4 regions of the Micromonospora pisi genome follow, and region 1 is predicted to be linked to each of the others. Evidence: riboswitches for the same ligand, from Rfam matches in the RefSeq annotation. Region 1 holds a riboswitch; each other region holds the start of a gene.
The links. Region 1 has a riboswitch for cyclic di-AMP ahead of BDK92_RS21045 (coiled-coil domain-containing protein). Riboswitches for the same ligand answer to the same signal wherever they lie in the genome.
Positions count from the first base shown of each region.

Region 2: another riboswitch for cyclic di-AMP. It lies ahead of BDK92_RS17500 (C40 family peptidase); the one in region 1 lies ahead of BDK92_RS21045 (coiled-coil domain-containing protein).
Region 3: another riboswitch for cyclic di-AMP. It lies ahead of BDK92_RS18725 (C39 family peptidase); the one in region 1 lies ahead of BDK92_RS21045 (coiled-coil domain-containing protein).
Region 4: another riboswitch for cyclic di-AMP. It lies ahead of BDK92_RS12095 (coiled-coil domain-containing protein); the one in region 1 lies ahead of BDK92_RS21045 (coiled-coil domain-containing protein).

Region 1 is NZ_RBKT01000001.1:4,941,775-4,947,155, reverse strand. Features, by position in the region: gene BDK92_RS21050 (glycosyltransferase family protein) at 1-708, opposite strand, end outside; cyclic di-AMP (ydaO/yuaA leader) riboswitch at 1,210-1,340, shown strand; gene BDK92_RS21045 (coiled-coil domain-containing protein) at 1,344-2,378, shown strand; gene BDK92_RS21040 (glycoside hydrolase family 65 protein) at 2,463-4,886, opposite strand; gene BDK92_RS21035 (HAD family hydrolase) at 4,883-5,381, opposite strand, start outside.
Region 2 is NZ_RBKT01000001.1:4,129,824-4,135,178, reverse strand. Features, by position in the region: gene BDK92_RS17505 (C40 family peptidase) at 1-850, shown strand, start outside; cyclic di-AMP (ydaO/yuaA leader) riboswitch at 1,064-1,199, shown strand; gene BDK92_RS17500 (C40 family peptidase) at 1,269-2,249, shown strand; gene dcd (dCTP deaminase) at 2,346-2,924, opposite strand; partial or broken gene BDK92_RS17490 (pyridoxamine 5'-phosphate oxidase family protein) at 3,080-3,601, shown strand; gene BDK92_RS17485 (zinc metalloprotease) at 3,811-4,800, opposite strand; tRNA gene BDK92_RS17480 (tRNA-Gly) at 5,013-5,086, shown strand; gene BDK92_RS17475 (DUF6924 domain-containing protein) at 5,228-5,355, opposite strand, start outside.
Region 3 is NZ_RBKT01000001.1:4,427,644-4,433,024, reverse strand. Features, by position in the region: gene BDK92_RS18740 (DUF6311 domain-containing protein) at 1-956, opposite strand, end outside; gene BDK92_RS18735 (class I SAM-dependent methyltransferase) at 1,173-1,901, shown strand; gene BDK92_RS18730 (YbhB/YbcL family Raf kinase inhibitor-like protein) at 1,977-2,516, opposite strand; cyclic di-AMP (ydaO/yuaA leader) riboswitch at 3,325-3,468, shown strand; gene BDK92_RS18725 (C39 family peptidase) at 3,881-4,705, shown strand; gene BDK92_RS18720 (hypothetical protein) at 4,980-5,207, shown strand; gene BDK92_RS18715 (serine hydrolase domain-containing protein) at 5,225-5,381, opposite strand, start outside.
Region 4 is NZ_RBKT01000001.1:2,944,662-2,950,042, forward strand. Features, by position in the region: gene BDK92_RS12080 (hypothetical protein) at 1-148, opposite strand, end outside; gene BDK92_RS12085 (hypothetical protein) at 168-542, opposite strand; gene BDK92_RS12090 (copper resistance CopC family protein) at 632-1,507, shown strand; cyclic di-AMP (ydaO/yuaA leader) riboswitch at 1,684-1,815, shown strand; gene BDK92_RS12095 (coiled-coil domain-containing protein) at 1,819-2,829, shown strand; gene BDK92_RS12100 (MarR family winged helix-turn-helix transcriptional regulator) at 3,089-3,631, shown strand; gene BDK92_RS12105 (hypothetical protein) at 3,683-4,369, opposite strand; gene BDK92_RS12110 (erythromycin esterase family protein) at 4,512-5,381, opposite strand, start outside.

The DNA.
Region 1 (5,381 bases):
GGCCGGACGACTGCCCTCGACGAACACGGAGACGTCCGCGACGTTCTGCAGCAGCTCGACGCGGGGGAAGCCGGTGCTGACGAGGTGCTCGTGCACCGCCTGGCTGGTAGCGATGGCGACAAGTCCGGGGCGGGCCGCGAGGCTCCGCTCGCCCTTGCCAACGGCCACGCCGTCGATGCCCGGGAACTTCGCGAGCAGGTCGACGCAGTGGTAGACCACGACGTCAGCAGCGGTTTCCAGACCGTAGGTCACCGGCGTGAAGGTCCACAGGACGCGCGGGCGGCTAGATTGCAGCCACGGAGCGGCGGAGCGGCGGAGCAACGCGCGGTTCAGCGGGCGGGTGGGTGCACGGTGCAGGGGCACGACGAGCGGGGAGACGACGTTGGTGCGGTCCGGTCTGGGCCGTCCGGGTGTTTTCGGTCCGTCCGCGGGAGTCGCAAACGCGCGGCGCGCTCGCGCCGCCATCCGGGCTACATCGGCTCGCCGCAGGGTCGGCCGCCGCAGGCCGAGGGATTCCACGAACGTCACCGCCGCCGTCACAGCGAGCTCGCGGGTGACGTAGTGCTGGTTGGTGGCGATCGCCGAATCCCACTCGGCGGTGCCGAGGATCAGCACGTTCGCCGCAGGCTCCGGATTGCTGTGTGCCGCGTCCGGCATTGATCCCATCCCGACTAATTTGCCGGCCTCCGCGCCGGCGAGCGGGATCATGCTACGCGAATGGTCCTCGCGAGCGAACACCCGAGTCGCTCGGAGATCGATTCGTAGCGTTCGGTGCACCACGTGGTCACAAACCGCCCTCGCATCCGCCAGTACCATCCGCCAAGAGCCCGGCGAGGTATCAATCGGTGGGACGGGCGAGACCGTCTCGATATTAATCGAAGGTTCTTCGGGTTGTTCCAGACTGGATGATGAAGTTCTACCCGTTACGTCTCGGTATCCGCACCACCTCCACCGTCAACCGGACACAGTGGTGCCCGCAATCGCCTACGACAACCCCGTGGTCAAGCAGCGACCGGCCGATTGATGGAAATGGGCGAGAACGGGTGCGCCGACCTCGTCACGACTGGGGAGGTGCCCGCCAGGAAGTGGCACACCGCCACTAGCAGGAAAAATCCCCGGTGGCGACGTAGATTCAGCCACGATAAGTCCGACTGATCCGGTAATGTCTCCCTCGGTTCCGACCCGGTGGTTACCCCCTCGAGCTGTCGGCGACGACCGCCGCCCAATCGCCATCGTGCGAGCCGGGGAACCAGGTAGGTGGGGTGAATCCGCACTCGCGGTAGGGGTAGTTCCGTCCCGAACCCGTCAGCTAACCCGGTCGGCGGCCGACGGGAGGAACGTGCATGACGACACCTATGCGTCAGCGGTTCTCGCTGGCCCTGACCCTGCTCGCCGCGGTGAGCACACTCGCCGGCGCGGCAGTCGCGGCCGGACCCGCCGCAGCCGCGCCCGCTGGCCCGGTCACGCCGGGCGACGAAGGCGGCAACCCTCTCTTACGCGACGTCCTCGAATCGACCGGGCGAGGTTACGCGGCGGCCAGCAACGCGGTGGAGAACTCACGCAAACGTCAGGCCGTACTCGCCGACGAACTGCGACAGATCGAGGAGCAGCTCTCCCTGATCGGCCCCGAGGTCGGTGAGGTGGCGGTGAACGCCTACCGGCTCGGTCGGATCGGACCGCTCAGCGCACTGCTCGGCAGTGCCGGGCCGGACGAGTTCATGAAGCGGGCCGAGGGCCTCGACCTGATCGCGCAACGCGACAACAGCAAGCTGCGCCAGCTTCGGGAAGCGCGAAACCGGGCCAGCCGGGCCAAGAGCGCGGCCGACGCGGCACTCGCCGAGGAGCAGCGGCACCTCGCCACCATGGCCAAACAGAAGCAGGCGGCGGAACGTGCCCTCGCGCAGGTCGGCGGCATCGCCACCGAGGGGTTCGTCGACGCCGCCTCACCGGTGGCGGATCCGGCCCCACGTAGCCGGGACGGGTCCTGGCCGGCCCAGTCCTGCACCCGCTCCGACCCGACGACCAAGGGCTGCCTGACGCCGCGCACCCTGCACGCGCTCGAGGAGACCCGGCGCCTCGGCTTCACCAGGCACGTCTCCTGCTACCGGACGGGCGGACCGTTCGAACACCCGAAGGGCCGGGCCTGTGACTTCTCGGCGCAGCCGAACGGCTTCGGCGGCGACGCCACCGGCGGCGACAAGACGTACGGCAACAACCTCGCCGCGTTCCTGGTCCGTAACGCCGACAAGCTCGGCATCCTCTATGTGATCTGGTACCGGCAGATCTGGTTCCCGGCGACCGGGTGGAAGACGTACTCCTCGGCGCACGGCGACCCGTCCAGCGACCACACCAACCACGTACACCTCTCCCTGCTCTGACCGGACGGGCCCGGCGGCCCTGCTCTGACCGGACGGGCCCGGCGGCCCTGCTCTGACGGACGGGCCGGGTGGCACGGCGGCGTACTACGCCTGGGGCTTGCCCGGGGTCTGCGGCTCGATCGGCGGGGCCGAACCGGCGCTCTCGGCGACCGAGGCCCGGCGGGCCGGGGCGCGGCCGGGCGGCTGCTGCGGTGTCGGACCCACCGCCGACGGCGGCGGGTTCGGCTTGGTGACCGGTTCGTCACACGTGACCCGGACCCGCTCGCCGTGGTGGAGCAGGTCCACCGTGCCGCTCCGGTCGCCGTTGCGCAGCGCGTACGTCGTCTCCCGTTCCCGTACGTCCACCCGCAGCCGGTGCCCGTGCCAGACCAGTGAGAACTCCAACCGGTCGATCCGGTTCGGCAACCGGGGCGTGAAGGAGAGGATGTCCGCGTGGTCGCGCATGCCACCGAAGCCGGCGACCAGTGCGATCCACGCCCCGGCCAGGGAGGCGACGTGGACCCCGTCGCGGGTGTTCTGGTTCAGGTCGTGCAGGTCCATCAGGGCGGCTTCGCCCAGGTAGTCGTGGGCCAGTTCGAGATGTCCCACCTCGGCGGCGAGGACCGCCTGGGTGCAGGCGGACAACGACGAGTCACGAACCGTACGGCGCTCGTAGTAGGCGAAGTTGCGGGCCTTCTCCTCCGCGGTGAAGGCGTCCCCGCGCCAGTGCATCGCCAGCACCAGGTCCGCCTGCTTCACCACCTGCTTGCGGTAGAGGTCGAAGTACGGATAGTTGAGCAGCAGCGGGTACTTCTCCGGCGGGGTGCCCGCGAAATCCCACTCCTGGAGCTGGGTGAAACCCTCCACCTGCTGGTGCACCCGAAGTTCCGCGTCGTACGGGATGTGCATCGCGTTCGCCGCGTCCCGCCACGCGGCGGTCTCCTCGTCGTCCACCCCGAGCCGCCAGGCGTGGTCACCGTGCCGGCCCACCGCCTCCGCCGCCGCGAGCAGGTTCCGCTGCGCCATCAGGTTGGTGTAGATGTTGTCGCTCTTCACCGCCGTGTACTCGTCCGGACCGGTCATCCCGTCCAGGTGGAACCTGCCGGCCCGGTCGTGGTGGCCGAGCGAGCGCCACAGCCGGGCGGTCTCGACCAGCAGCTCCAGCCCGACCTCGCGTTCGAAGTCCAGGTCACCGGTGGCCTGCACGTACCGCCGTACCGCGTCGGCGATGTCCGCGGCGATGTGGAACGCCGCTGTTCCCGCCGGCCAGTAAGCGGAGCACTCCTGGCCCCGGATCGTCCGCCACGGGAACGCGGCCCCGTTCAGCCCGAGGGTCCGCGCCCGTTCCTGGGCCATGTTGAGGGTCGAGTGCCGCCACCGCAGTCCGGACACCACGGCCGACGGCAACGTGTACGTCAGCACCGGCAGCACGAAGGTCTCGGTGTCCCAGAAGACGTGCCCGTCGTACCCGGGACCGGTGAGCCCCTTGGCCGCGATCGGCCGCAACTCCGCCCGCGCCCCCGCCTGGAGCACGTGGAACAGGCCGAAGCGGACCGCCTGCTGCACCTCCGGATCGCCCTCGACCCGTACGTCCGAGGTGTCCCAGAAGGCGTCGAGGTAGTCGCGCTGTTCGGCCAGGAGCCCGCTCCAACCGGAGAAGCGGGCACCGGCGAGCGCGGCGCCGACCTGGTCCCGCAGTGCCGGGCGAGACCGTTCGCTGGACCAGCCGTACGCGATGTACTTGTCCAGCCGGATCCGCTCCCCCGGCTGGGTGACGCAGGTGACGGTGGTCCGGGCCCAGTCGTCGAAGGTCTCGGTGCTGAGCGTGGTCCGGGTCGGTCCGTCCAGTTCGTGACCCATGGCCGCCGCGAGCCGCAGCCCGCTCGCCCGGGTGTGGTGAACCAGCAGGCCGCCGTCCTCCAGTGCCAGGTGCTCCTCGGACTCCAGCGGCGACTCCAGCACCGCCGCGACCCGGGGGTCCCGGCTCTGCGCGGGCAGCACCTCGTTGGCGACCAGTTCCGACTGCACGATCAGGCGCAACGGCTCGTCGACCGGTTCCACCTCGTAGCGGATCGCCGCCACCGACCGCTGGGTGAAGGAGACCAGCCGGGTGCTGCTGATCCGGACCCGCTTGCCGGCCGGCGAGCGCCACAGCACCGACCGGTGCAGGGTGCCGGCGCGCAGGTCGAGCACCCGTTCGTGGTCGAACAGTTCGCCGTAGCGCACGTCGAACGGTTCGTCGTCGACGAGGAGCCGGATCAGTTTGCCGTTGGTGACGTTGACGATGGTCTGACCGGACTCGGGGAACCCGTACCCGGCTTCCGCGTACGGCAGCGGCCGTAGTTCGAAGAAGGAGTTCAGGTAGGTGCCGGGCAGTCCGTGCGGCTCCCCCTCGTCCAGGTTGCCGCGAAGTCCGATGTGCCCGTTGGCCAGCGCGAATACCGACTCGGACTGGGCCAGTACGTCCACGTCGAGCCGGGTCTCCCGGACGTGCCAGGGCTCCACCGGGTACGCCCGCTCGCGGATCATCGGGTTCCCTCTCTGCCGAGCAGCTCGGCCAGGTCGGTGACGACGACGTCGGCCCCGTGCGCGCGCAGCGCGTCGGCCTGCCCGACCCGGTCGACGCCGACCACATAGCCGAAGCCGCCGGAGCGGCCCGCCTCGACCCCGGCCAGCGCGTCCTCAAAGACCGCGGCCTGGTCGGGTTTGACCCCGAGCAGTTCGGCGGCGGCCAGGAAGGTGTCCGGGTGCGGCTTTCCGCGTAGTCCGCGCTGGGCGGCGACGATGCCGTCGACCCGGGCTTCGAGCAGGTCTTCGAGACCGGCGGAGGCGACCACGTCACGGCAGTTGGCGCTCGCCGACACGACCGCCCGGCGCAGCCCGTGTCCGGCGGCGGCGCGCAGGTACGCGACCGAACCGTCGTACACCTGGACGCCGTCGGTGTGGATCCGCCGGAGCAGGATCTCGTTCTTACGGTTGCCGATCCCGTTGACCGTGTCCGCCCGGGGCGGGTCGTCGGGGCTT
Region 2 (5,355 bases), 810 kb from region 1:
CGCCCAGTGGGTTCAGCTCGAGCCGACCATCGAGCAGTACAACAAGGTGCACAGCCAGCTGTTGTCGAACCAGAAGAAGTCGTCCGAGCTGCAGAAGAAGATCCAGCCGTTGGCTCTCCATGCCGACCTGGCGCTGGACCGGGTTGGCGATCTCGCCTCGCGCTACTACAAGAGCGGCCCGTCTTCTGACCTGAACGCGCTGCTCACCAGCGGCACGCCGACGGAGCTCGCGGATCAGCTGACGATCCTGGACCACCTGGCCCGGGAGCAGCAGGAGCAGATCGCCGACGTCACCGCCGCGAAGGAAAAGTACGACGTCGAGAAGCGCAAGCTGGACGAGCTGGTCGCGCAGCAGAAGAAGCAGGACGCCGAGCTTTCCGCGAAGCAGAAGTCGATCGACGCCGAGATCAACCGGCTGGAGAAGCTGCGGCTCACCGCGTACGGGTCGAGCAGCTCCGGTGGTGCGTTGCGGATCGGGCCGTGTCCGGCGGTGTACCCCGGTGGCCCCGCCGGCACCGCCGTCAAGACCGCCTGCGCGCAGATCGGCAAGATGTACGTCTGGGGCGCGACCGGGCCGAGCAACTTCGACTGTTCCGGACTCACCCAGTACGCCTGGGGCAAGGCCGGCGTGAAGCTCACCCACTACACGGGTGCCCAGTGGAACGAGGGCCAGGTGATCAGCCGGGCCAACGCCCGCGCCGGCGACCTCGTCTTCTTCTACGGTGATCTGCACCACGTCGGCATGTACGTCGGTAACGGATTAATGGTGCACGCACCGCAATCCGGTCAGCCGGTGAAGATGACAAAGATTGACGTGATGCCGGTCGCCGGGTTCCGTCGGCCTGGCTGAGTAACAGCAATTGCCCGAGTTTGTCAGGACAGGCCCCTTGCTGGCGGTGGCGCCGTTAGCAAGGGGCCTCTCCTTTGTCGACGGTGACACACCCTAAGTAATTGTCTGATATACGGAACGGTTCAACTCCAGTCACGGGTTGCACAGCCATAACAGCGTTCCTACTGTGGGAGATCGCCGAGACGGCACCAGATCACCCAGCCCGGGTGGCACCGGCTCGGCCCGCCGAATCGTTTTCGACGAACCGGGGAACCAACACCTCGGGGTGAATCCGCGAATATTCGCGGTAGGGCGCACTCTTCCCGCCCGAACCCGTCAGCTAACCCGGTAGGCGGTTCCGGAAGAAGGAGCGCCCACCCCGGTGGCTAGCCATGCCCCGCGGCCGAGGTCCCTCCGGTCGACTCTGGTCGACCCGGACATGACCCGGTCGCGTACCCGTTGGCCCATCCGTACCTCCGTACTCGCCGCGATAGCCGGTGTCGCCGCTGTTCTGCTCGGTGCCACCGCAGCTCACGCCGAACCGTCGGTCACCGAGATCGAGAAGCAGATCGACGTGGCGTGGAACCAGCTAGAGCCGACCATCGAGAAGGCCAACGCGACCCGCCAGGACCTGGCCGTCAAGAAGAAGCAGGCAGACGCGCTGGCCAAGCGGATCCAACCGCTGCAACTCCAGATCGACCAGGCCATGGGCAAGGTCAGCAACATGGCCGTCCGGGCGTACAAGGGGGACAACGCCTCCGCGATCAACGCGATCCTGACCACGGACTCGCCGACCATGCTCGCCGACCAGCTCACCATCCTCGACCAGTTCGCCCGCCGTCAGCAGCACGATGTCCAGGCGGTGGTCGACCTCAAGGAGCAGCTCGCGGCCCAGAAGGCACCACTGGACACCCTGGTCGCGCAGCTCACCCGGACCGAGGCGGACCTGGCCGCGAAGAAGAAGCAGATCGACACCGAGATCGACCGGTTGCAGAAGCTGCGGCTGAAGGTCTACGGCAACGGTGGCGGCGGCCCGCTCCGCCCAGCCCCCTGCCCGTCGAGTTATCCCGGCGGTCCGTCCGGCGTCGCGGTCAAGTTCGCCTGTGCGCAGATCGGCAAGATGTACGTCTGGGGCGCCGCGGGTCCGAACACCTACGACTGCTCCGGGCTGATGCTCGCCGCCTGGGCGAAGGCGGGCGTGACCCTGCCGCACAACGCGGCTGCCCAGCGTCGGGTCACCGCGTACGTCAAGCAGGCCGAACTGCGCCCCGGCGACCTGGTGTTCTACTACGCCGACCTGCACCATGTCGGGATGTACGTCGGCGACGGCTGGGTGGTGCACGCCTCCCAGGCCGGTGAGCCGGTCAAGATGAAGCGCCTCGACACCGCAACCGTCCACAGCTTCGGCCGCCCCACCTGACCCCCTCCCCCCCCGCTCCCCTGCGCCGCCGATCCAGGGCAGGTCCGCGCTGATGGATCTCCGTCAGCGCGGACCTGCCCTAGGGCGAAGGGAGGGTCAGCGGGTGGGCCAGGTCTGCCAACGTTGCCAGGAACGGCTGGGGGTAGGGCCGCGTTGGCCCTGGTAGCGGGAGCCGTACACGGCGGAGCCGTAGGGGTGCTCGGCCGGCGACGAGAGCCGGAAGATGCAGAGCTGGCCGATCTTCATGCCGGGCCAGAGGGTGATCGGCAGGTTGGCCACGTTGGAGAGTTCCAGCGTGACGTGGCCGGAGAAGCCGGGGTCGATGAAGCCGGCGGTCGAGTGGGTGAGCAGGCCCAGCCGACCCAGGCTCGACTTGCCCTCCAGCCGTCCGGCGAGCTGGTCGCCGAGTGAGATCACTTCGAGCGTGGAGGCGAGTACGAACTCGCCCGGGTGCAGCACGAACGGCTCGCCGTCGGGCACGTCCACGACCGAGGTCAGGTCATCCTGTTGGCTGGCCGGGTCGATGTGGGTGTAGAGATGGTTGTTGAACACCCGGAAGAGCCGGTCCAGTCGTACGTCGATGCTCGACGGTTGCACCAGTGCCGGCTCGAAGGGCTCAAGCCCCAGAGTGCCCGCCTTGATCTCGGTGACCAGGTCACGGTCGGAGAGCAGCATCCAGCCACCTTAGCGACCGGGCGAGATCAACCCGGTCGCGCCCGGACCTGGAGTGACGCGGCGCGTCGTCATGGGCAACGGGGTCGGCGATGGTTCGGCGTGGCGAACGCGTGTCGGACTACCCGTCTCGAACACATGTTCGATAGAATCTCCCCATGGCATCCTGGTCCGAATTCGCCGCCGACGCCCCGCGTCTCGCCGAAGCGATCCGCACCCTCCTGCAGCAGTACGGGCCGGGTCTCGGCTACCTCGCCACCGTCCGCGCCGACGGCGGTCCCCGTGTGCACCCGGTGTCGCCGGTGATCAACGACGAGGGGCTGTTCTGCTTCGTCGTCGACTCTCCCAAGCGGCGCGACCTGGAACGTGACGGCCGCTACGCGCTGCACTCGTTCCCGCCCGAGGAGAGCGACGACGAGGCGTACGTGGCCGGTCGCGCCAAGCTGGTCACCGACCCGGCGACGATCGCCCGGCTCGCCGACACCGTGCGCGCCGAGCCCCGGGTGGACTGGCGACTCTTCGAGTTCACCGTCGAGGCGGCGATGCTCGCTGAGCACGGCCGGGCCGGTGCGATCCCACTCGCGTACGGCGGGCGGGGCGATGACCGGCCGGGAGTTCAGGTGTGGCTCGACCCGACTGCGGCGCGAGCGCCCGCCGGCCGTCGCGGACGTCGAGCCCGCCGGCACGTCAATCCCACCGAGTTGCGGTCCGCGTCAACGGCGAACGCGGTCGACCAGCGCTTCACCCGGGAGCCCCGAGTGGTGGCCGTCGCCCCGGACCCGGTGATCTGGGCCTCCTGAGTGAACGGACCCCTCGACGAGGGGCCCCAGACACACGACGAGGGCCGGCTCCTCGGGAAGCGGCCGGCCCTCGTCGTGCTGGCAGTGCATCAGGCCCGGTACGCCTGCCACGCTTTGACCATGCGGTTCACCTGTCCGGCCGTGAACCGGTCCATGCAGGCGTCGACCGTGTAGTTCATGAAGTTGTGGATCGGGTCGAGCCCCGACCTGCTCACACACGAGTCCCGCCCGGTCGGGCAGCCGAACGCCGGCTCCGCCTCCGCCGGGGTGTCCGCCACCGCGTCGCCTTCACCCGCGCACCCGCCCTGGAACGTGTGGAAGAGGTTCAGCCAGTGGCCGACCTCGTGGGTGCCGGTGTCGCCCTCGTTGTAGGGCTTCTCGTTGCCGCCGGGCAGTGACTCCGAAAGCACCACCACCCCGTCGTACGTGGTCAACTGCTTCTGCGGAAACGTCGCCCAGCCGAGCAGGTCGTCGCTGAGTGCCCCCAGGTAGAGGTTGAGCGTCTCCGGGCCGCCGGTCCGCAGCGACCTCTTCATCTGCGTCTCCGCCGGGCTCTCCGCCACGATCGGATACCAGGCCGGGTTGATCACCCGGTTGAGCTTCTTGAGCTTGAACTTGAAGGGCGTGACCGCGCCACCATCCACTCCGTCGAACGCCGCGTTCAGCACCTTGAACTGGGCATCGATCATCGCGCGCGGAATGTTTCCACCCTCCCGGGTACGGTCCCGGCTGATCACGTGCACCACCACCGGGATCGTGATCTTCCTCGGGGCGGCGCTGAACGGCGCCACTCCGACCCGCTTCGCGTACGCGGCGTCCAGGTCTCGATTGCGCTGCGCCGCCTCGGGCGCGTCCAGTTCGTTGGGGTCGTGCCCACCGGGCGCCCCGGGTCTCGCCCTGGCGGCCGAGTCTGCCACCGCCAGCTGGACGCATCCTGCCGATGGCCCCGTCGTGCTCGCCGTAGCCGGGCTTGCCAGTGCCGGGTTCGCCACCAACACCATGGACCCGAGCAGCAGTACGACAGCAGTGGACGCCACGCCAACCGAGCGCAACGACTTCCGGATGCGGTGCAAACCCATGACCCCACCTCTTCGCCACGGAACGCGACGCTTCGTTCACGCGCCGCAAGTTGCGGATGTGGCGGACGTTACCTGCTGGGACAGTTCAGGCAAACGACGCAGATCGGCGTGGTCCCCATCAATCTGCCTCAACCGCACGGACGCGTCCGGCGCCGCCGCCGGGGGTACGTTGATGCGCTCGGGAGGCGGACCAGGTACAGTGGGCTCCGCTCGCGGGTGTAGTTCAATGGCAGAACATCAGCTTCCCAAGCTGACAGTGCGGGTTCGATTCCCGTCACCCGCTCCAATGCAAAGGCCCTGGTCAGGACGCGAGTCCCAACCAGGGCCTTCGATGTTCTGTCGGCGGCGATCATGCGCCGGGCCATCCACGGGCCACTAGCCCGCGTAATACCGGCCCGGTTATTGCTCACCACCGGATGCGACATCCCTATCCGCTGGCACCGGGTGACTCGTCGTCGAAGCCACGATAAGTGCCAGATCCGTCGGTGACATCGGCGAAGTCAGCGAAATCCATGTTCGCGATGGTCAGGTTTGCAGATACATCGGCGTACCACC
Region 3 (5,381 bases), 510 kb from region 1:
GCGAGCGGCTCGGTGGTGGACCGGTCGCCGGCCAGCGACTGTCCGGGAAACGTGACGAAGGAGGCGAGGTCGGCCCCGTACGCCCGGATCGACCGGGGCAGCCCGGAGTAGGCCTGTGGCCCGAAGAGCTGTACGTAGAGCGGGTAGCCGAGCAGCAGCAGCGCCACCCCGGCGGCGAGCCCGAGCCCGGCCAGGAACGTACCGGCCATCCGCCGCGCTTCGGGATGCCGGGCGACCACGACCGCCAGGACGATCCCGATCCCCACCGCGGTCATCAGCAGGATCTCCAGGTTGATGAAGCCCTGCCACACGATCAGCAGCCCCAGCAGGAAGCCGTTGCGGCGCCATCGGCCGGGCTCCGCCAACCGGAGCACCCGCCAGATGATCAACGGTACGAGGAACTGCCCGACGATGTTCGGGTGCCCGTTCGCGTGCGCCACCATGGCCGGCGCGTACGCGCAGAACAGTGCGCCGACCCAGGCCGCCCCTCGGTGGCGGATCAGGTGCCGGGAGAGGAACAGATACCAGGTGATGCCGGTCGCGACCAACGCCCCGGTGAGGAAGACGTTGAACGCGACCGAAGGTCCGCACAGGAGGGTGATCGGGGCCAGCGGGATCGAAACCCCCAGTACCGAGGTGTTGGCCATGATGTTCAGGCCCTCCGGCACGTTCATCCGGTACGAGACGAACGGGTACGCCCCCGCGCTGATCACCCTTGCGCCGTGCGCCAGCATCCACTCGAAGAACGCCTGGTCGGCCTCGTTGGCACGAACCCCTGAGCCGGGCCGGAGCCAGAGCCCCGAGGTGATCCAACCGCTCAGTCCGAAGTAGCTCAGCACGGCGGCGACATCCGGCCGGAGACCGCGCCGAGAGCGGCGCGGTAGGTGGGGTGCCGGCGTCGTTTCCGGGACGGGCTCCTTCGGTAGATCAGCGATGTCCGGGTGAGAGGTAGTCATGTCTGTTCGGAGGGTAGCGAAGGCTAGCGGATACCCGAGCTCGATCACCGGCATCCGTGTCTTCCATGCCTGAACGTCCGGAAGCTGGACGGGACGGATCTACCGAACAATCCGTTCGTGCCACGCCGATGCCTCAATTTCCCTACGGTCGTCGTAGATGGTTCACTCTGTCGGTCCAGGGTGCAGGTCGAGTTTCAGATCGTGAGGAATCGACGCATGGCAGAAATCACTGGGGATCAACGGGTTCAATCCGAGGTACTCGAGGGTCTCGCGACCGCCGTGAACCACCGCCGATGGTTCGTTGAGCTGGCGATCCCGTATCTGGGTGACAACCCGATCGAGATCGGCAGCGGGCTCGGTGACTATGTACTCGAGTGGGCGCCGCACGTGCCGCGGTTCACCGCCACCGAGGCCGACCCGGACCGGCTGGTGGCCCTGAAGGACCGGCTCTCCGGCGAGTCCAACGTCGAGGTACGGCAGATGCTTCTCCCCCAGCCGGAGCCGGAACGCGGTGACTACAGCGCGGCCGTCTCGTACAACGTGCTGGAGCACATCGTGGACCACGTCGGCGCCCTGCGCGCCATGCGTGACCTGGTCCGCCCGGGCGGGGCGGTCGTCCTGATCGTGCCGGCGTTCCAGTTCGCGCTCGGGCCGGCGGACATCGCCACCGGCCACGTCCGGCGTTACACGAAGAAGACGATGCGGGCCGCGCTGACCGAGGCGGGCCTGACCGTGGAGCGGTTGCACTACGCGAACGCGCTCGGTCTGATCGGCTACTACATGGCCACCAACGTGTTCCGGCTGATGCCGAAGGAAGGACCGATGGTCAAGGTCTACGACAGCCTGGTGCTGCCGGTGACCAAGGCCGCCGAGCAGTTGGTCCGGCCGCCGTTCGGGCAGTCGGTCTTCGCTGTCGCCCGGGTGCCCGGCACGCCGGAGGGCTGACCGGAGCGCAGCGGCCGACACCGACGCCAGCAGGTACCCGTCCCCGGTGTCGGCCGCTCACTCACTGTTCCGCGCTCAGCCCTTGACCTGGAACGTCGGCCGGATCACGGCGCGGGCCAGGGTGTGGAAGGTGAGGTTGAAGCCGACGTAGGCCGGGCTGGCGTCCGGCGTGAGGTCGAGCTTCTCCACATCCAGGGCGTGTACCGCGAAGAGGTAACGGTGCGGACGGTCGCCGGCCGGCGGCGCGGCCCCACCGTACGCCTGGGTGCCGTAGTCGTTGCGTATCGCGAACGCCCCGCCCTCGGCGGTCCCGGCCATGCCCGCGCCCCGGGGCAACTGGGTGACCGACGCCGGGATGTTGACCAGGACCCAGTGCCAGAACCCGCTGGTGGTGGGCGCGTCGGGGTCGTAGCAGGTGACCACGAAACTGCGGGTCTCCGCCGGGAATCCGGACCAGGTCAGCTGGGGCGACTGGTCGTTGCCGCCGACGCTGGGGTGGGCGAACTCCACGTCCAACGGCTCGCCGTCACGTACGTCGTCGCTGGTCACGGTGAACGCCGGGACCGGCGGCAGCAGGTCGTACGGATCCGGCGGAATCGGTCGGTCGAGGCTCATCAGGAAGTCCTTCCAGAGATCGGGTGACTCGGAGTCTTTCTACCCTGTCCCGGCCGACCTACGGCTGCCGGTGCCGAAATACCCCCGACCGGACGTACCGGGCGCGCGACCAGCTCGACAGGAGCAGAACCCGACCGCTGGAGAAGCGGAATCCGTTGGCCCTGGGGAATGGTCGGACGAAGAATCGGGGAGGCCATTCACGATCCGCCGAACCCGTGACGACAGCGCCCAATTGCCGACGTCATTCCCGTCGACCGTCCCGTACGTAGCCCGGTCATTCCCGGACGACGCCACGGTGACCCTGTCGGTCCGCGACGCCGCGCGGGCCCGGTCGCGAATCCTCCGCCCGGCCCCGTTCGCCCGATAGCCCCGGACCCGGCGACCGGCAGCCGGGCATCCGGTGGCACGGAGGAACGGATCGGCGCTGGGTCGGGACAGGGCCTGACTGGCTCGACGGCCCGGCCCGATCGGACGAGACCGGGCGGCACGGTCGGTCGAGAGCACGGGGAAATTCGGCCGAATTGCTTCCAGGAAGTATTCAGCCGAGGTCGAGCATGGGCGAGCGTGGCCACCCCATTCGCAAATGCGACATCCATTGCCTCCGGTAGGCAAGGGGGCACGGCCACCCCAGTCAAACCGCTCAGCGGGGCAACAAATACTTTCCGTGATCATGAAACGGTGCTCACAGATCGACCACAACAGCGGCATGGGTCACGGTTTTTGCAGGCCAAGCGGGGTTGGCAGGAGCAGATGCGGCCCAGTAACGTCAGCCCGTCTGGTCCGGCCAATAGTCACCGCGGGTGACACCGGAACAGACCCGCTGAGTCGTAATTGTTACGAGCCGGGGACCCACAGTAGTCATGGGGTGAATCCGCGAACCTTTGGTTCGCGGTAGGGCGAGCTTCCCGCCCGAATCCGTCAGCTAACCCGGTAGGCGGTCTCGGAAGGAGAACATGCTCCGTGCAGCGCAGTATCTGCCGTGGCCCCTCCCTCGGCCACGTCCCCCGACACCTGCCCTGGTCCGCCCGCACCGAGGCGCGGCCCAACACGCTGGATCACTAGGGCGCAGGCGTACGACCGTCGACGCGAGCAACGCGCGCGGTCGGTGACGCGAGTACGCGCGTGACCGGTAGGTGATACGGAAACGTACGGCATTCATTTGTCGTGCTCGGTCATCCGGTAACGCATTCCACCGCATCTGTGGTGGCGGATCAGCACACCCCGATCCGGCCCACCGGGCTGGCGGCTACTGCCGCCGGACCCTTTGCGCGCACTCGTCACGCGATTGGCCCCGGCAGAGACATAACGCCATCCCGAAACATGTGCCCCCGATCGCAGATCGGCACATCTGCGGAGGAAATTCAATGAAGCATCGTCAGCAACTGCGACTGCGTCGCATCGTGACCGCCAGCCCGTACCGGGCCAGCGTCGTCTCCGCCGCGGTCCTCGCGGTGGGCCTCACCACCGGAATTCTGCTCACCCAGGGCCACGGACCGGTCCAGGCGGAGAACCCGTCGACCGTCGCCGTCGCCGAGAAGATCGGCGGCCAGGCCGCCGGCGAGATGGCCCCCGCCCCGGAGGCGCCGGCGCCGACCGTCACCTCGGCGGCGCCCAGCGCTCCGCCGTCGACCCCACCCGCCACCACCAAGGCCCCGGCCAAGCCGGCCAAGAAGGCGCCGCCCGCGTCGAAGGTGCTCGACTACGAGTACGAGGCGCAGATCAACGGTTGGTACTGCGGGCCGGCAGCCACCCGGATCGCCCTCACCGCACGCGACCGGTCACCGAGCCAGGACGAGGTGGCTGCCGCCCTGGGCACCACCGGCAACGGCACCAACTCGGCCGACGACACCACGCGTGGCCTGAACCAGCTCGCCAAGACCGACTTCTACCGGAGCACCTTCATCCCCGGCGCGCCGTCCCCGGCCCAGATGGACCAACTCCAGGCTGACGTCGTACACGCGATCAGCAACGGGTACGCGGTCGTGGCGAACATCGTCGGCTCGGCGACCGACACCGAAGGCGGCTGGCACGCGTACGACGGCGGCCACTACCTGACCGTGGTCGGCTACCGCGACAACGGTCGGACCGTCCAGATCGCCGACCCGGCGTTCGTCAACGGGGTCAGCTCCTACTGGATGACCACCATCGACCTGGCCAACTGGATGGCCACCCGGGGCTACTCAGCCTGACCCACCCTCCCCCCGGCCCCGGGCTCCGACCGTTCTGGTCGGCGCCCGGGGCCATCCGTACCAGCGGGCCGGTCAGCGCCTTGCCACAACCATCCACGGATGCGTGCGTTGACACTGTCGTGACCATGGCCCACGCCGACCAGGCGAAGACAGATGACCGCAAGGTCCAATTGGTCGGTTGTATCCCTAGTCGCCATTACGAGTCGGTCACCGCGCGCCCGCGCGCCGAACGGAGGGTCCAGGTGTTGGCCATGCCACGTCAGGTGTCAGCTCCATGAGCCGCGTCGACGAACCGCTGACCCGGGCCGGGATCTGGGAGGCGGCCGCGATGACCATCGCCCAGCACGAGGACCGGGGCACCTCCTATGCCCCCGGCACCTGCGCCTGCTGCACCCCGGACGGCTGCGCCCAACTGCGCTGGGCGATCGAGGTACGGGCCGGTCGTGACCCGGACTATCCGCTCGCCGCGCCCGTGCCACCGGATCTGAAGTCACTGGGGTAAGGCGGGGACCGGACCGACTACGCCTCGATCGCGAGCCGGGCGAACTCGTCCGCCGCGCCGTTGAACAGGAAATCCGTGGTCTGGGTCAGGGCGATGGCGATCAGCCCCTGCCGGGGGTCGTTGAACCAGGACGTGCCGTAACCACCGTCCCAGCCGTACCGGCCCGGCACCGGG
Region 4 (5,381 bases), 2.0 Mb from region 1:
GCCAGAACGCCCCGAGCACGACAAACGAGATGACCAGGGCGAGCGCGGCTCCGGTCACCGCGAAGCCGAACGGAATAGGCAGATCCTGCCGGCCGCCGACCCCGTGCGCGAGCAGCTCGGGAAACGTACCGAGGGCGGGATCGCTCATCGGACCGGGGCGGGATCGCTCATCGGACCAGGAGCTGGAACAGCAGCAGACCGGTCTGGTGCGTCTCGACCTCGAACAGACCGTCCATGTCGGCCACGAACTCGACCGTGGCCGGCTGCCCGGCCATCAGGTCCGCGCCGACCTCGTACCCGTGCACATGCACCCGGTCCGCGACATCGCTGGTGACGGTGATCCTGACCTGCTGGTTCTTCTTCGCGTCCACCCGACCCGGCTGCGGCTGGGACCGCCCGCCGGTGATGGTGATGGCCACCTCGACCGGAGAACCCGGGTCGGCCGGCGCCTCGCTCGACCCGCAGCCGGTACCGGCGACGGAGAGCAGGATCGCACCGGTCAGCGCGGCCAGCGCGCGGCGGCGGCCGATAGCGGGCAACATCGACATCTCCCCTGACAGGCCGGTCCCGAGACGTTGGGAAGCGACTGTAGCGTCTTGCCGGGCACAGCGGAAGCCACCATGATGGGCCGATGCGATCGACCCGGATGGTTACCGTCCACGCGGCATGCCGCCTGCTCGCCGTCGTTCTCGGCGCTGCGGTCGCGCTCGTCGTGGCCGGGTCGCCGGCCTCCGCGCACGGACAGTTGGCGATCTCCGATCCGGTGGCCGGCGCCACTGTCTCGCAACCGAAGCAGGCGCTGGAGCTCTACTTCACCGAGGCGCCCGCGGCGAACGCGTACTTCACCGTGACCGCGCCGAGCGGCGTACGGGTCGACGCCGGTTGGCGGCCCGGCCTGGACAAACGACTCGACCGCCCGGTGACCGAGCTGTTCCTGGTCAACGGGAAGTGGGAGCCGCGCCTCTACCACACGGGCTACGCCGCGTTGGTGCAGGTGGCGCACTGGCCGGAGAAGGGTGAGTACACCGCCAGCTACCTCTCGGTCGCCTCGGACCGGGAACCGGTACGCGGCACGGTCAAGTTCACCTACTCCGGTACGCCGACCGCCGCACCGCAGGGCTGGAGCCCGCCAACCAACTCCGCCGATCCGGCGCTGGTGGCCGCCGCCGAGAACCCGGAGCCGCCGTCCTCGGCGAATCCCGGCAGCACCACCAGCACCCACACCACCGCGCCGCCCCCGCCACCCACCGGGAACGCCAGCGGCACCACCGGCGACAGTGGAGTGATGACCTGGTTGCTGCCGGTGTTGTTGCTGGTCGCGGTGGCGGCAATGGTCTTCCTGGTGGTTCGACCGAAACGGGGTGCCCGGATCAACACCGGCCCGGCGAACCGCCGTCGTCCGGCCACCTCCGCCGCCGCCCGACGAGCGGCGGCGGCCCGAAAGGCGGTCGCCAATCAGTCGGCGCGAAACACGCAGCCGTCCCGCAAACGCGGCGGCAACCGCTGACACGACAATCCCCGGCACCACCATTACCCGCGGTACACGCCGTTGTCGAATACGCGGATGATAACCGAAAGTCGTTGTCCCATAACGCTTTTCGTACGGGTCGGGGCGTGCACAAGATGTCGATCCACGCGGTAGGATTCTTCGCGGTCAACGCCAATCGGCGCCAACCGGTGCCGGCGGGACCGTCGCCTAATCGTCCATGGACGAACCGGGGAACCGAGTACCCGGGGTGAATCCGCGAAAGCGGTAGGGATCACTTCCATCCCGAACCCGTCAGCTAACCCGGTCGGCGACCAACGGAAGGATCCTGCATGACGGCACCCCTCCGCCGATGGTTCACCCCTGCCCTGGCTCTGCTCACCGCTTCCCTCCTGCTGGTGCCGTTCTCCGCCGCGGCCCAGGCCGCGCCCGCCACGCCACCGGCGCCGGCCGAGTCCGACGGCCAGCTGTTGAGCGAGGTCCTGGAGCAGACCGGCCGCCGCTTCCTCGACGCCAAGGCCGCGCTCGAGGCGTCAAAGAAGCGCCAGGGGGTTCTCGCCGCCGAACTCCAGAAGGCCGAGGCCCAGATCGAGGAGTTGACCCCACAGGTCACCGAGATCGCCACCCGCACCTACCGGACCGGAAAGCTCGGTGCGGTCTCGGTGCTGCTCAACAGCGCGTCACCGGACTCGTTCCTCCAACGGGCGGTCGCGCTCGACGAGATGAACGCGGTCAACGACCAGAAACTGCACGAACTCAACGCCGCTCGCGAACTGGCCGACCGTGCCAAGGCCCTGGCCGATGCCGAGGTCAAGGAGCAGGAGAAGCAGCAGGCCGTGATCGCCCGACAGAAGTCGGACGCCGAAAAGGCGTTCGCCCTGGTCGGCGGCAAAAAACTGACCAACGGCCTGGTCAGTGCCACCTCGGCGGTGGCCGCACCGGCACCGCGTACGGCCAGCGGTGGCTGGCCGAAGGAGTCGTGCAGCAAGAACGACCCGACCACCAGCGGCTGCATCACCCCGCGCACGCTGCACGCGTACAACGAGGTGAAGAAGGCCGGCTTCAACCTCTTCGTCGGCTGTCACCGCAACGGGGGGCCGTTCGAGCACCCCAAGGGCCGGGCCTGCGACTGGTCGCTGCTGAAGAGCGGCTTCGCCCCCGCGAGCACCAACGCGCAGAGGTTGTACGGCAACAACCTGACCGCGTTCCTGGTCCGCAACGCGGATCGCCTCGGCATCCTCTACGTGATCTGGTACAGGCAGATCTGGTTCCCGGCGACCGGCTGGCAGTCGTACAGCGGTGAGAGTGACCACACCGACCACGTACACATGTCCATGCTCTGATCCGACGCCCGGTCGACCCACGGCACCAGGCCCCCGCCCAGCCACGAAGCTGGGGACGGGGGCCTGAGCCGTTCACCGGTGACGGTGGTCACGGACAGCCCAGTGATCAGCGACGATGGGTGCACCTGGGACACCCTGGCGGGCGCCACCGGAAGGTGAGTACCGGACTTACGTGACGGCCGGGCTGATTCCCCCGCCCGGTTTCTCCCCCGCCCGACAAGCCAGGATGACACGTCAGCCTGGCCAGTATCATGGTCAGGTGGCAACGACCGGGGAACGATGGCTCGACGAGCGGGAGCAGCGCGCCTGGCGTTCGTTCATCACCATGCAGATGGAGTTGCACAACCGGCTCGGCCGCCAACTCCTCGCCGATGCCGGCCTCTCCGAGACCGACTACGCCGTCCTGGTGCACCTCAGCGAAGCGCCCGAGGGCCGGCTGCGGATTTTCCAGCTTCGGGCGCACCTGGAGTGGGAGAAGACCCGACTCACCCACCACCTGGGGCGGATGGCCCGGCGTGGGCTGGTCGAGCGGGAGCCCTGCCTGACCGACCCCCGGGGCGCGTTCATCCGGATCACCGAAGCCGGCCGGGAGGCCATCATCTCGGCGGCGCCCAAACACGTCGCGAACGTCCGTCGCTGGGTGATCGACGTGCTCACCCCCGAGCAGCTGGACGTACTCGCCGAGATTTCCGACAAGGTGCGCGCCGGGTTCCACAAGGACGTCTGCCCGCCGGTGAAGGCCGAGCCGTGCGACGCGGAGTCGGCCGACTGCCCGACCGACACCGCCTCGCACGACGTCTAGGTTCTGTCTCACGGGTCTGGCCCAACCGGCCTGGACAGCCGGGGCCACCGGTCAGGCGCGGTTGAGCACCCAGGTCAGGCCGCCAGCATCCTTCGGGGTCAGGGTCAGCGTGTTCCCGCCGCACTGGTAACGCCCGGCACCGAGCAGTGGCTGGATGTCGACCACGTCGGCGCTGCGGGTGGCGCCGTCGCCGACGTACTCGGCGATCCGGACGTTGTCGAAGAGCTTTGCCGGCGCCGGTTCGGTCAGCTCGACGGTGACCCGGGTGTCGCCCCATTGCAGCGGCGGGATCGGGGCCCAGTCACCGGCCGTGCCGCCGGTCCCCCCGGTGCTCACCGTGCCGTTGGCCTGCCCCGCGTAGCTGAACCGGCCGGCGACCTTGGCATCGCCGAGCTGCGCGTTGAAGCTCACCGGACGCATCCCGGCGAAGTCCACCGTCGTCGCACCGGTCGGGCCGACCTTCACCAGAACTCCGTCCCCGCCGCTGATGCTCGCGCTGGCCAGGGCTCCACCGGTCTGTCCGGCGGCGGAGGTGGTCCGCCAGTCACCGGTCACGCAGGACGCCACCGGACCGGCGGACGGCGGGGAGGCACCCGCGCTGCCGGTCGGTGCCGCGCTGCCCGTAGCGGCGCTCGGGTTCGGGGTGGCCATGCCCACCACCGATCCCTCACCGCAGCCGGCTACGGCCAGGCCGAGCCCGGCCAGCGTCGCGACCGTCGCTATCGCCGATGTACGCATCGATCCTCCTCGGAGTCGGGGCGGCGGGGTCCGTACACCCGCCGGGGCGGGCGGCACGGGAAATCCGCCCACCCGTCCTGCTACCCCGAACCGGACATCGACCAAACCGGGGGCCGACGCCAGTGAAGATCGAAAACCGGGCTCAGGTCCCGGCCGGGTACGTCTCCAGCTCGCCCGGCTCGGCGTTCGCCGGCAGCTCGTGCAGGGCGGTGGTCTGGTCGCACCAGATGAACCCGTCGTACCGTTCGGCCAACCGGGTCGGTACGTAGTTGCCCCACTCCTCGAACGACGGGTCGTAGACCACCCCGATGGCCCGGTGCTCGGCCGGCTCGTTCAACCAGGCCGGCCGGTCGCCGTGGGCGAGTACGAGCAGCGCCCGTTCCGGCAGCATGCGGTGCAGCCGTTCCTCGATCGAGCCGGGTCGGGCCGGCGGCACCGTCATGATCTCCGCCGGGGCGCCCCAGCGCGGGGCGGCGACCACGCTGCCCTGGTAGCCGCCGAAGCCGATCAGGGCCACCGCCTCGGCTCCGTGCCGTTCGCGGGCGAGCTGACCGATGTTGATCATGCCGGCGTCGGCCATGTCGGTGGCCCGTGCGTCACCGATGTGGGTGTTGTGCGCCCAGACCACCGCCCGGGTGTCCGGACCGTACCGGTCCAGCAGCCGGTCCAGGGTGTCGGCCATATGGATGTCGCGGATGTTCCAGGACTGGGGCCCGCCCGCCACCATGGCCCGGTAGTACCGTTCCGCCCCGGCCACCACCTCGGCGTTCTGCCAGGCCGCGAAGCGGTCGGCCCCACTGGTCGGCTCCCCACCCGTCGCCGCCCCGTCGGTGGTCGCGCGGGCACGGATCGCGCCGAGCAGCCGGACCACCTCGTCCTCGCAACTGGCCGAGACGAACCTGCTGGCCAGCCCGTACTCCTCGACCTGCTGCCCGTACGGTTCGAAACACCGGTACGCCTCGCGCGCGGCGGCCAGCGCCTCCTGGTCGTCGTCACCCAGATATTCGAAGAT